One region of the Calidithermus timidus DSM 17022 genome, then DNA from elsewhere that is predicted to be linked to it. Evidence: riboswitches for the same ligand, from Rfam matches in the RefSeq annotation. Region 1 holds a riboswitch; the other holds the start of a gene.
What was found. A riboswitch is a leader RNA that binds a small molecule or an ion and turns the genes downstream of it on or off. The one in region 1 is predicted to bind S-adenosylmethionine.
Positions count from the first base shown of each region.

Region 2: it holds a riboswitch for S-adenosylmethionine, as region 1 does, so the genes downstream of both, B047_RS0105150 (O-acetylhomoserine aminocarboxypropyltransferase/cysteine synthase family protein) here and B047_RS0110000 (hypothetical protein) in region 1, are expected to answer to the same signal.

Region 1 covers NZ_KB890697.1:207,603-212,009, forward strand. The annotation lists gene B047_RS16655 (phosphoadenylyl-sulfate reductase) at 1-512, opposite strand, end outside; gene cysC (adenylyl-sulfate kinase) at 509-1,045, opposite strand; gene B047_RS0110000 (hypothetical protein) at 1,042-1,608, opposite strand; SAM riboswitch class I at 1,735-1,866, opposite strand; gene B047_RS0110005 (PEGA domain-containing protein) at 2,186-3,607, opposite strand; gene B047_RS0110010 (FAD-binding oxidoreductase) at 3,787-4,407, shown strand, end outside.
Region 2 covers NZ_KB890688.1:401,219-405,625, forward strand. The annotation lists gene B047_RS0105140 (aminodeoxychorismate components I/II) at 1-1,353, shown strand, start outside; gene B047_RS0105145 (aminotransferase class IV) at 1,370-2,107, shown strand; SAM riboswitch class I at 2,255-2,393, shown strand; gene B047_RS0105150 (O-acetylhomoserine aminocarboxypropyltransferase/cysteine synthase family protein) at 2,520-3,812, shown strand; gene metX (homoserine O-acetyltransferase MetX) at 3,877-4,407, shown strand, end outside.

The sequences.
Region 1 (4,407 bases):
TAAGCCAGCGGGTTGATGCGCAGACGCTCCCCTCGCTCGAGGAAGCCGAGAGAGGCCCGGGTCGAAGCCTGGTCGCGGCTTCTGGCGTTGAGCAAGGCACTGGGGTTCTTCTGGGCCAGGTAGTCGCGCAGGGGGGCCACCTTGCGTACGGCGCAGCAGCCGTCGGGGTCGCTGCGGTAGCGCTCTTCCCCCCAGGGCTCCTCAGCTAGGCCGGCACTCAAGGTGACGAAGCGCATCTGGGGATAGCGGGCCTCGAGGCGATCGCGGGTTTGCAAGGTCTCGGGAAAGTGGTAGCCGGTGTCCACGAACACCACCTCGCCGGTGTACCCCGCTTTAGCGGCCAGGTCGATGAGCACGACGCCGTTGAGGTTGAAGGCGCTGGTCATGAGCAGATCGGGGTAATTCTCCAGCGCCCACCCGATGACGGCCAAAGGGTCGGTTTGCGCGTTCCAGACATCGGGGGTTAGAAGCTGCGCAGAGGCCCGCCCCTGGGCGTTCGACGTCGTTTTCACGTCCTCACCCGCACTTCGACACCCAAGCGCTCGAGCGCGCTCAACAGGCGGTCGAGGCTCTCCTGGAGGCTTAGTTGATCGGTCCGCAGGTGCAGATCGGGGTTCAGGGGGGGCTCATAGGGGTCGGAAACCCCGGTGAAATTGGCGATCTCTCCCCTGAGCGCCTTGGCATAAAGCCCCTTCACGTCGCGCTCGATCAGCACCTCCAGCGGCGCGTCTACGAAGACCTCGAGCTTCTTGGGAGCCTGCGAGAGCACTTCCTCGCGGGTAAGCCGGTAGGGGCTGATCGCGCTCACCAGCACGATCACGCCGTGCTTGGCCAGCAGATTGGCCACGAAGCCGATGCGCCTTATGTTGGTGTCGCGGTCCTCACGGCTATAGCCCAGCCCCTTCGACAGGTGCTCGCGCACCACGTCACCGTCGAGGTGCTCGACCTTCTGGCCCGCTTCGTAGAGGTGAACCTCGAGGGCTTTGGCCAGCGTGGTCTTGCCCGCGCCGGAAAGCCCGGTAAACCAGACCACCACCCCGCTCATGCCTCGGCCCAACCCGTGTAGCTTTCCAGCAGCACCCGCCAAGCATCGCGGGCCGCCGCGTCTGCCGCCAACGCCACCACCGCCAGCACCCAGGCCGCAAAGCCAGGGTGGCGTAGCGTCACTTCCTGATCAGAGCCGATGCGGGCGAGAAGCCGGGCGGGGCTGAACTCGACCTCCACCGGCTGCACCACGCCCTCGAGGTAGGCCCACCCCGAGGCTGAGTCCCCTGAAAGCTCCAGCGACGCGCTCGAGCTGCGCTCGGCCCCTACCAGGCGAAGCTGGAGGCTGCTCCCCTCGTGCTGGGCATGCAGGGCAAGGACTCGCCCGCTGCTGGACAGCGAGCCCAGAAGCTGGCCCTGGTGAGCCTCGAGGTATACACCCTCGCCGAAAATCGCCCCACCCAGCCGCCCGGTGAGCCGCTTGCCATCCCAGGCAAGCTGCACGCGGTAGCTCATGCCAGGACGCCGCACCTCGCCGTGGATGCGTTGCGCGGCTGAAAGAGCCTCGGGAAGTGAGGGGTGCTTCTTGAAGTTATGGGCGGGTTCTTGGTCCAAAAAGCTCATGCTGTGCTCCCATAGCAGACGATTCCAATTGCCAACGGCCAGCGACGAGGCCAGGACAACAGCGCCTGGAACACGAAAGCACGCGCATGATCTGAGGCTTAGGCATAGTTTCGAGCACAAGAAACCCCCTTATCTTTCCCGGATGATGTCCGGGCCGGAATTGGCACCTACGCAGAGACGCTTCAGGTTGCTGGCTGAAAGCCCCTACGGGTTGCCGCAGCTTCGCAGGGCCGTTCCCTCCGCTGCTCTGGATAAGACCTGAGGGTGTTGCCACACCCATCCCGGCTTTGCGCCGGGATGGAAGGTAGGTTAGCATAGGTGACAAAACTTGTAAACAATTGCCGAGGCCGAACACCTCAACCCTGGCCAAAAGACGAATCATACCAGATTCGGTCAGTTCGTTCCCGAATGGGAACGAACTGACCCGACCGAAGGGAGTGCTCTAGGATTCAAAAAGATAGCCTCTGAAGGTCTTTGGTTTGGGTGATTATCTTTTTGAATCCGGTATCACGAGCCACAAGCGTTCCTCAAGGCAAAGGACCGGGGTGCTCGCCCGGTCCTTTGCCTGCCGCAGGGCCTAGAAGTTCAAACGGCTGAGGTTGGCGCGGATGGTCTCGTTCTCGCCGCTACGCAAGCTGACCTCGGTGACGAAGACCCGGTAGCCGGGGGACAGCAGCACGACCTGGTGGCGACCGGGGCTCACGTCGAAGCGAACGGTGCCGCCGGGGCCCACGGTGCCAAGCTCCGCCCCGTCTACGAAGACCCTGGCCTCGACGTTGGCGGAAATGGTGAGCTGGGCACGCAGGGGGACGAGCTGGGCGTTGATGCGGGTTTCCTGGCCCCGCTCAACGCGCACCGTGGTGCGGTAGTCGGTGTAGCCGCTCAGGCTGATCCGCACGTCGTAGGTGCCCTCGTTGATCTGCACCGAGTAAGGGGTGCGGCCCACCCGCTGGTTGTCGATGTACACGTCGGCGCCGCTGGGGCTGGAGCTCACGCTGAGCACGCCGGTGCGCCGGGAGGGGTTGAGGCCGGCGTTGATGGTGGTGGTCTGGCCAGGGGCGATCACCACCGAGGTGCGGAAGGTGTCGTAGCCATCGAGCCGAACTTCAATATCCGCCCGCCCAGGGTTGATGCCGATGCTCAAGGGCGTATTGCCCACGAAGCGGCCATCGACGTAGACCTGGGCTCCTTGCGGGCTGGAATTGACTACCAGGGTGCCGGTGCTGGGGCGGGTGCGCTCGAGGGTGGCGTTGATGTTGACGGTCTGCCCGGGGTTGACGTTGACCGAGGTGCGGTAGGTTTCGTACCCAGCCAGCCGCAATTCGACGTCCTGACGACCCGGCGTCACGCGGACGGTGACGGGGGTACTGCCCACGAAGCGCCCGTTGAGGTAGAGCTGGGCTCCCTGGGGAGTGGAGTTGACCACCAGGGTGCCGCTGATGGGCTGGGGCTGAGCACGGCCCACGGTGAAGAAGGCTACGTCGGTGGTCCAGTCCTGTTCGGGCACCGGGGTAACCACGATGGCGATGGCCCGGCCCAGGGCATCGGCTCCGCGCACCAAGGGGCGCAGGCTCGAGTCGATGATGCTGCCGATGTTGAGCGGGCGCTTGGAGGCCACCGCCAGCACCCGGTGCTGGCCTTCAGGGCCGTCGATGGTGAACTGGTAGCGGGCGCCCACCGGAGGATAGCGGCGGGTCTCTCCGGCCCGCAGGAAGTTGTCGCGGTCGTAAGGGTTGGGCAGGATGGGCGAGATCTCCCCGTTGGGGTAAACCCCGAACAAGTAGACGTAAGCGTCCTGGTTGACCGAGACGTTGATCACGATCTTCTCGCCGATTTGGTAGGTGGGGTTGCCGCGTCCGGTGGGGTCGCGGTCCACACCAACCTGTACCTGCAAGTCGGTAGGCACGGGGTTGACGACGATGTTCTGAGGGCTGAGCTGGGGCTCGGCGTGGGCTACGAGGCCCAGTCCCAGCATTAACAGCGCTATAGCACGCTTCATTGACTCACCTCCGAACCTAGCCTAGAGCAGCTTTCTTCAACTTCATGAGAGCGCCGTCAGCCGAAGTTTAGGTCACGGCACCACATTCATCCCGTACTCACCGCACTCTTCAGTTATCTCATAGTTTTCCCAATTTCATCCCATCTGGCCGGACTGCTGGGGTAGGGTAAGGTAAAAGCATGGCTGTCCTCGAGCTCTGCGCCGACGACCAATACCTGGTGGTCAGCGGCGACACGCCGCTGCTGGAAGTCTGGGACTCCCTGCCGCAGGGGCTCTATCCCCCCTTTCCCCCGGTGGAGTTGCCCGGCGGAGTGGGCGGATTGCTCGCACGCGGGGGCTTCGGGCAGAACTTCTTCTTCGCCGCCGAGGTACTGGGACTGGAGTTTCGCACCCCCAAAGGCCGGGTACTGCAGGCCGGGGGCAAGGTGGTCAAGAACGTGCAGGGCTACGACCTGGTGCGCCCTTTCGTGGGGAGTTTTGGCGCGCTGGGCGAGGTGCTGCGGGCGACGCTGCGGCTGCGCCCGGGAAGGGAGCGGGTGTTCGTACGCAAGACAGGCAGGCTCGAGGGGCTGCGCCTCGAGCCCCGCTTTGTATGGCAGGAGGGCGAAACGCTTTACGCCTTCACCTTTGGGCACCCCAAAGAGGTAGCCGCCTTCGAGCAAGCTTTCGGTGGGGAAAGGCTCGGCGGCAGCCTGGACTACCGCCCGCTATTTCCCAGCGGCATGGGCGTGGGAGAAGGGTCCGTGCGCGACCTGCGCATGAACTGGGCCGATGGGGGCAAGCTCCCGACGATGCCCCAA
Region 2 (4,407 bases), on a different contig from region 1:
CCGGTACGCCGGGAGGCAGATTCCCTTACGGGACCGGCTTCACCGGTACGCCGGGAGGGCTACGCGGTGGTCGCAGGCAGCCCCGAGCGCTTGTTCGCCTACCGCGAGGGGATGCTCACCGCGCGGCCCATCGCCGGAACCCGGCCCAGAGGGCGGACGCCCCGGCAAGACGAGGCGCTGGGGGCCGAGCTCCTTGCCAACGCCAAGGAGCGAGCCGAGCACGTCATGCTCGTGGACTTGTTGCGCAACGACCTGGCGCGGGTGTGTGAGCCGGGAAGCGTGGAGGTGAGCGAAGCCTTTACCCTCGAGCGCTACTCCCACGTCATGCACCTGGTCTCCGAGGTGCGGGGCCGCAGCCACGCGCCCTTGCGGCAGGTGTTCGCCAGCATTTTTCCCGGTGGGACCATCACCGGAGCGCCCAAGGAGAGCGTCATGCGCGCTATCGCTGAGCTCGAGCCCGTTCCCCGCGGGGCCTATACCGGGGCGATGGGCTACGTCTCGGGGAAGGGCTGCGACTTCAACATCCTCATCCGTAGCTTCAGCTTTGCGGCAGGCAGCGGCTATTTCTCGGCTGGAGCGGGCATCGTTATCGAGAGCGATCCCGAGCGCGAGTACGCCGAGACCCAGGCCAAGGCGGAAGCCCTGCTGCAAGCTCTGGGGCAGGGCCGGGAGGGGCAGGCCCCGGCCCCGCCGCGCCGAGACAGCGTTTGGAGGCCGCCAAGACCGGCGAGACGCCTCGAGGCCCGGGTGATCTTCCTGGAGAACCACGACTCCTTCAGCTACAACATCGTGGACTACCTGGCCGCGCTCGGGGCGGAAATCCGCGTGCTGGACCACGGCGTGGCCCCCGACCTGTCCTGGGCCACCCACCTCGTCGTCGGGCCGGGGCCGGGTGAGCCGGCGACGGCGGGCCGGACCCTCGAGTGGACCCGGGCCGCGCTCGAGGCCCGCTTGCCCTTCCTGGGGATCTGCCTGGGGCATCAGGCGCTCGGGGTGGCGCTGGGGGCGCGGTTGGGGCGCTCCCCCCGCCCGGTCCACGGCGAGGCCTTCCCGGTCGAGCACCGCGGCGAGGGGATCTTCGCGGGAGTGCCTAGCCCGGCCCGCTTCACGCGCTACCACTCCCTGCTCATCCGCGACCTGCCCCCGACCTTGCGACTGGAGGCCTGGACCCAGGGCGGGGATCCAGAGACGCGTTTGTGCATGGCGCTATCCCACGCCCACGGCCTGGCCTGGGGCGTGCAGTTCCACCCGGAGAGCATGCTCTCGGAGTACGGGATGGTGCTGCTGAGCAACTTCCTGTCGCTGAGCCCCGTGGACGAGCCGGCAGGCCGGCCTGAACCGATCCCCTCCTGACCTCGAGGCCCTCCCCATGACCCGCATCAACGGCGAACCCGTCGGCACCCCGCTCCCCGAATCCCTGTGGCATGGCTTTTTCGTGTTCACCACGCTTCGCTTAGAGGGTGGTGAACCGCTGTGGCTTCCCGAGCACCTCGAGCGCCTGCGCCGCCACGCCCAGGCTTTAGGCATTGCCTTCCCCGGTTTTAAGGCGCTCGAGCGCGAGGTCGAACATCACTGCCAGCAGCGCGCCGACATGTTGTTGCGCTTGGTGGTGGCCCCAGAGGCCTACGTCTCGAGCGCACGCCCCTTCGCCCCGCCCCCCGAAGCCACCTACACCCGCGGGGTGAGCGTCTGCGTCACCTCGCTGCGGGTTCACCCCGACCTCGGCCACTACAAGACCGGCAACTACCTGCCCTATCGCTTGGCCCGCCTCGAGGCCGAGCGCGCCGGGCACTTCGAGGGCCTGCTGCTCGACGCAAAGGGGCACGTCGTCGACGGCAGCCGTACCAGCCCGCTGCTCTACCGCGCCGGCGAACTGTGCGTGCTGCAGGGCGGGGTCGAGGGCATCACCCGCCAAAAAGTGGCCGAGCAGGCAGCCACCCTCGGCCTCCGCGTGTCCGAGGCCCGCCTCAAGCCCGACGAACTCGAGGGCCAGCTCCTCCTCGCCGGAACCGGCGTCGGCCTCCTGTCCGTGGGCAAGCCGCTGGATAGCGCGCTCGAGGCCCTGATCACCCATTTCCGGCCCTCCGGGCCATTGCCCAGCGTCTAGAGCTGGGGCGTCTTGCGTATCGTGTACGACGTAAAACGTACGACCCGTGCCCGGCGTTTGGCTTTTCCCTTGACATCCCCGCCCTCTCTCGCCTACACTCGCATCTAACCGCGCCGGGGCGCGGCAACAACCGAGACATAACACGTTCTCTTATCCAGAGCGGCGGAGGGATTCGGCCCGAAGATGCCGCGGCAACCCGCAGGAGTGTTCGTTTCATCACCGGACACGAGTGCAAAGGTGCCAATTCCGACTCCAGGCGGGGGAAACGCCCGGAGGCAGATGAGAGAAGGGTGCGCGTTCGCTAGGCACAGTGAGCCCCCTTCCGGTAGAGAACCGTCATCGGAATGGGGGTTTCGCTTTTGAAACCTCCAGCCAGAAGTCCCGCCCCAAAGCCTGCGGTTGGAGGTTTTTTATGTCCAGAAAGCTCGCTTTTGAGACCCTGCAGCTTCACGCCGGTTACAGCCCCGACCCCAGCACGGGCGCCCGCCAGGTGCCCATCTACGCCACCACCTCTTACCAGTTCAAGGACGCCGACCACGCGGCGCGGCTCTTTGGCTTGCAGGAATTCGGCAACATCTACACCCGCATCATGAACCCCACCACCGACGTGCTCGAGAAGCGCATCGCCGCGCTCGAGGGCGGGGTGGCGGGCCTGGCGACGAGCTCGGGCCACGCCGCGCAGTTCCTCACCTTCACCAACCTGGCTCAGGCCGGGGACAACATCGTGGCCACGCCCAACCTCTACGGTGGCACCTGGAACCAGCTCAAGGTCACGCTGCCGCGTCTGGGCATCGAGACCCGTTTCACCAGCCGCGCCGAGAGCCCCGAGGAATTCCTCGCCGCCACCGACGCGAACACCCGGGCTTGGTTCATCGAGTCCATCGGCAATCCCGCGCTCAACATCCCCGACTTCGAAGCCATCGCTCAGGCTGCCCAGGAGAAGGGCGTGGCCCTGATCGTGGACAACACCTTCGGGCAGGGGGGTTACTTATTCCGGCCCCTCGAGTGGGGGGCCAACGTGGTGGTGCACTCGGGCACCAAGTGGATCGGCGGGCACGGGGCGGCCATCGCCGGGTTGATCGTGGACGGGGGCAACTTCGCCTGGGACAACGGGCGCTACCCGCTCCTCACCCAGCCCCAGCCCGGCTACCACGGCCTCGAGCTCACCAAGGCCTTCGGCAACCTGGCCTTCATCCTCAAGGCCCGCGTCGATGGCCTGCGCGACCAGGGCCAGGCGCTGGGCCCCTTCGAGGCCTGGGTGCTGCTGCTGGGCTTAGAGACCCTCTCGCTGCGGGCCGAGCGCCACGTGCAGAACACCCTGGAGATCGCCCACTGGCTGCGCGAGCGGGAGGAGGTGGCCTGGGTCAACTACCCCGGCCTGGAAGACCACCCCAGCTACGCCAAGGCCCAGAAGTACTTCCGCGGCAAGCCGGGCGCGGTGCTCACCTTCGGGCTCAGGGGCGGCTACGAGGCGGCTAAGGGCTTCATCAACCGCCTCGAGCTCATCTCGCACCTGGCCAACGTGGGGGATTCGCGCACCCTGGCCATTCACCCCGCCTCCACCACCCACTCCCAGCTCAGCGCCCAGGAGCAGGCACTGGCTGGGGTCAGCCCCGAGCTGGTGCGCCTGAGCGTGGGCCTCGAGGCCGCCGAGGACCTCAAGGCCGACCTCAAGCAGGCGCTGCGGGCCCCGGTGGGCGTTTGAGCGGGGCAGAGGGGAGGCCAAGGCCGTGAGCACGACCAGTGTGGTGCTTGACTCTGGAGGCGGCTTGATCCAGGAAACCTGGGGCGAGCACGAGGCCTTGCTCTACAAGCCGCCGCGCTCGAGGGGACGGGTTGCGCCGCCCCAGCCCCAGACCCTGCGCCTGACCGCGCCGGGCGAGGTGTTTGGGCTCGAGCAGGGCGGCCTCCTGCCCGAGTTGCACCTGCGCTACGAGACCTACGGCTACCTCAACCAGGCCCGTGACAACGCGGTGCTGGTCTTCCACGCCTGGACGGGCTCGGCTCACCTGGCCGGAACCTACGACGAGCCCACCCTCAAGCTGCTGAGCCCGCTCGAGCAGGCTTTCGGCGCCGACGGCTGGTGGGACGCGCTGGTGGGGCCGGGCCGGGTGCTCGACACCCGGCACAGCTTCGTGATCTGCGCCAATCACATCGGCTCGTGCTATGGCTCCACCGGACCGCTCTCGCGCAACCCCCTCACCGGCGAGCCCTACGGCCCGGAATTCCCCGCCATCACCGTGCGCGACATGGCCCGCGCCCAGGTCCGGTTGCTCGACCACCTGGGCATCGAGCGGGTC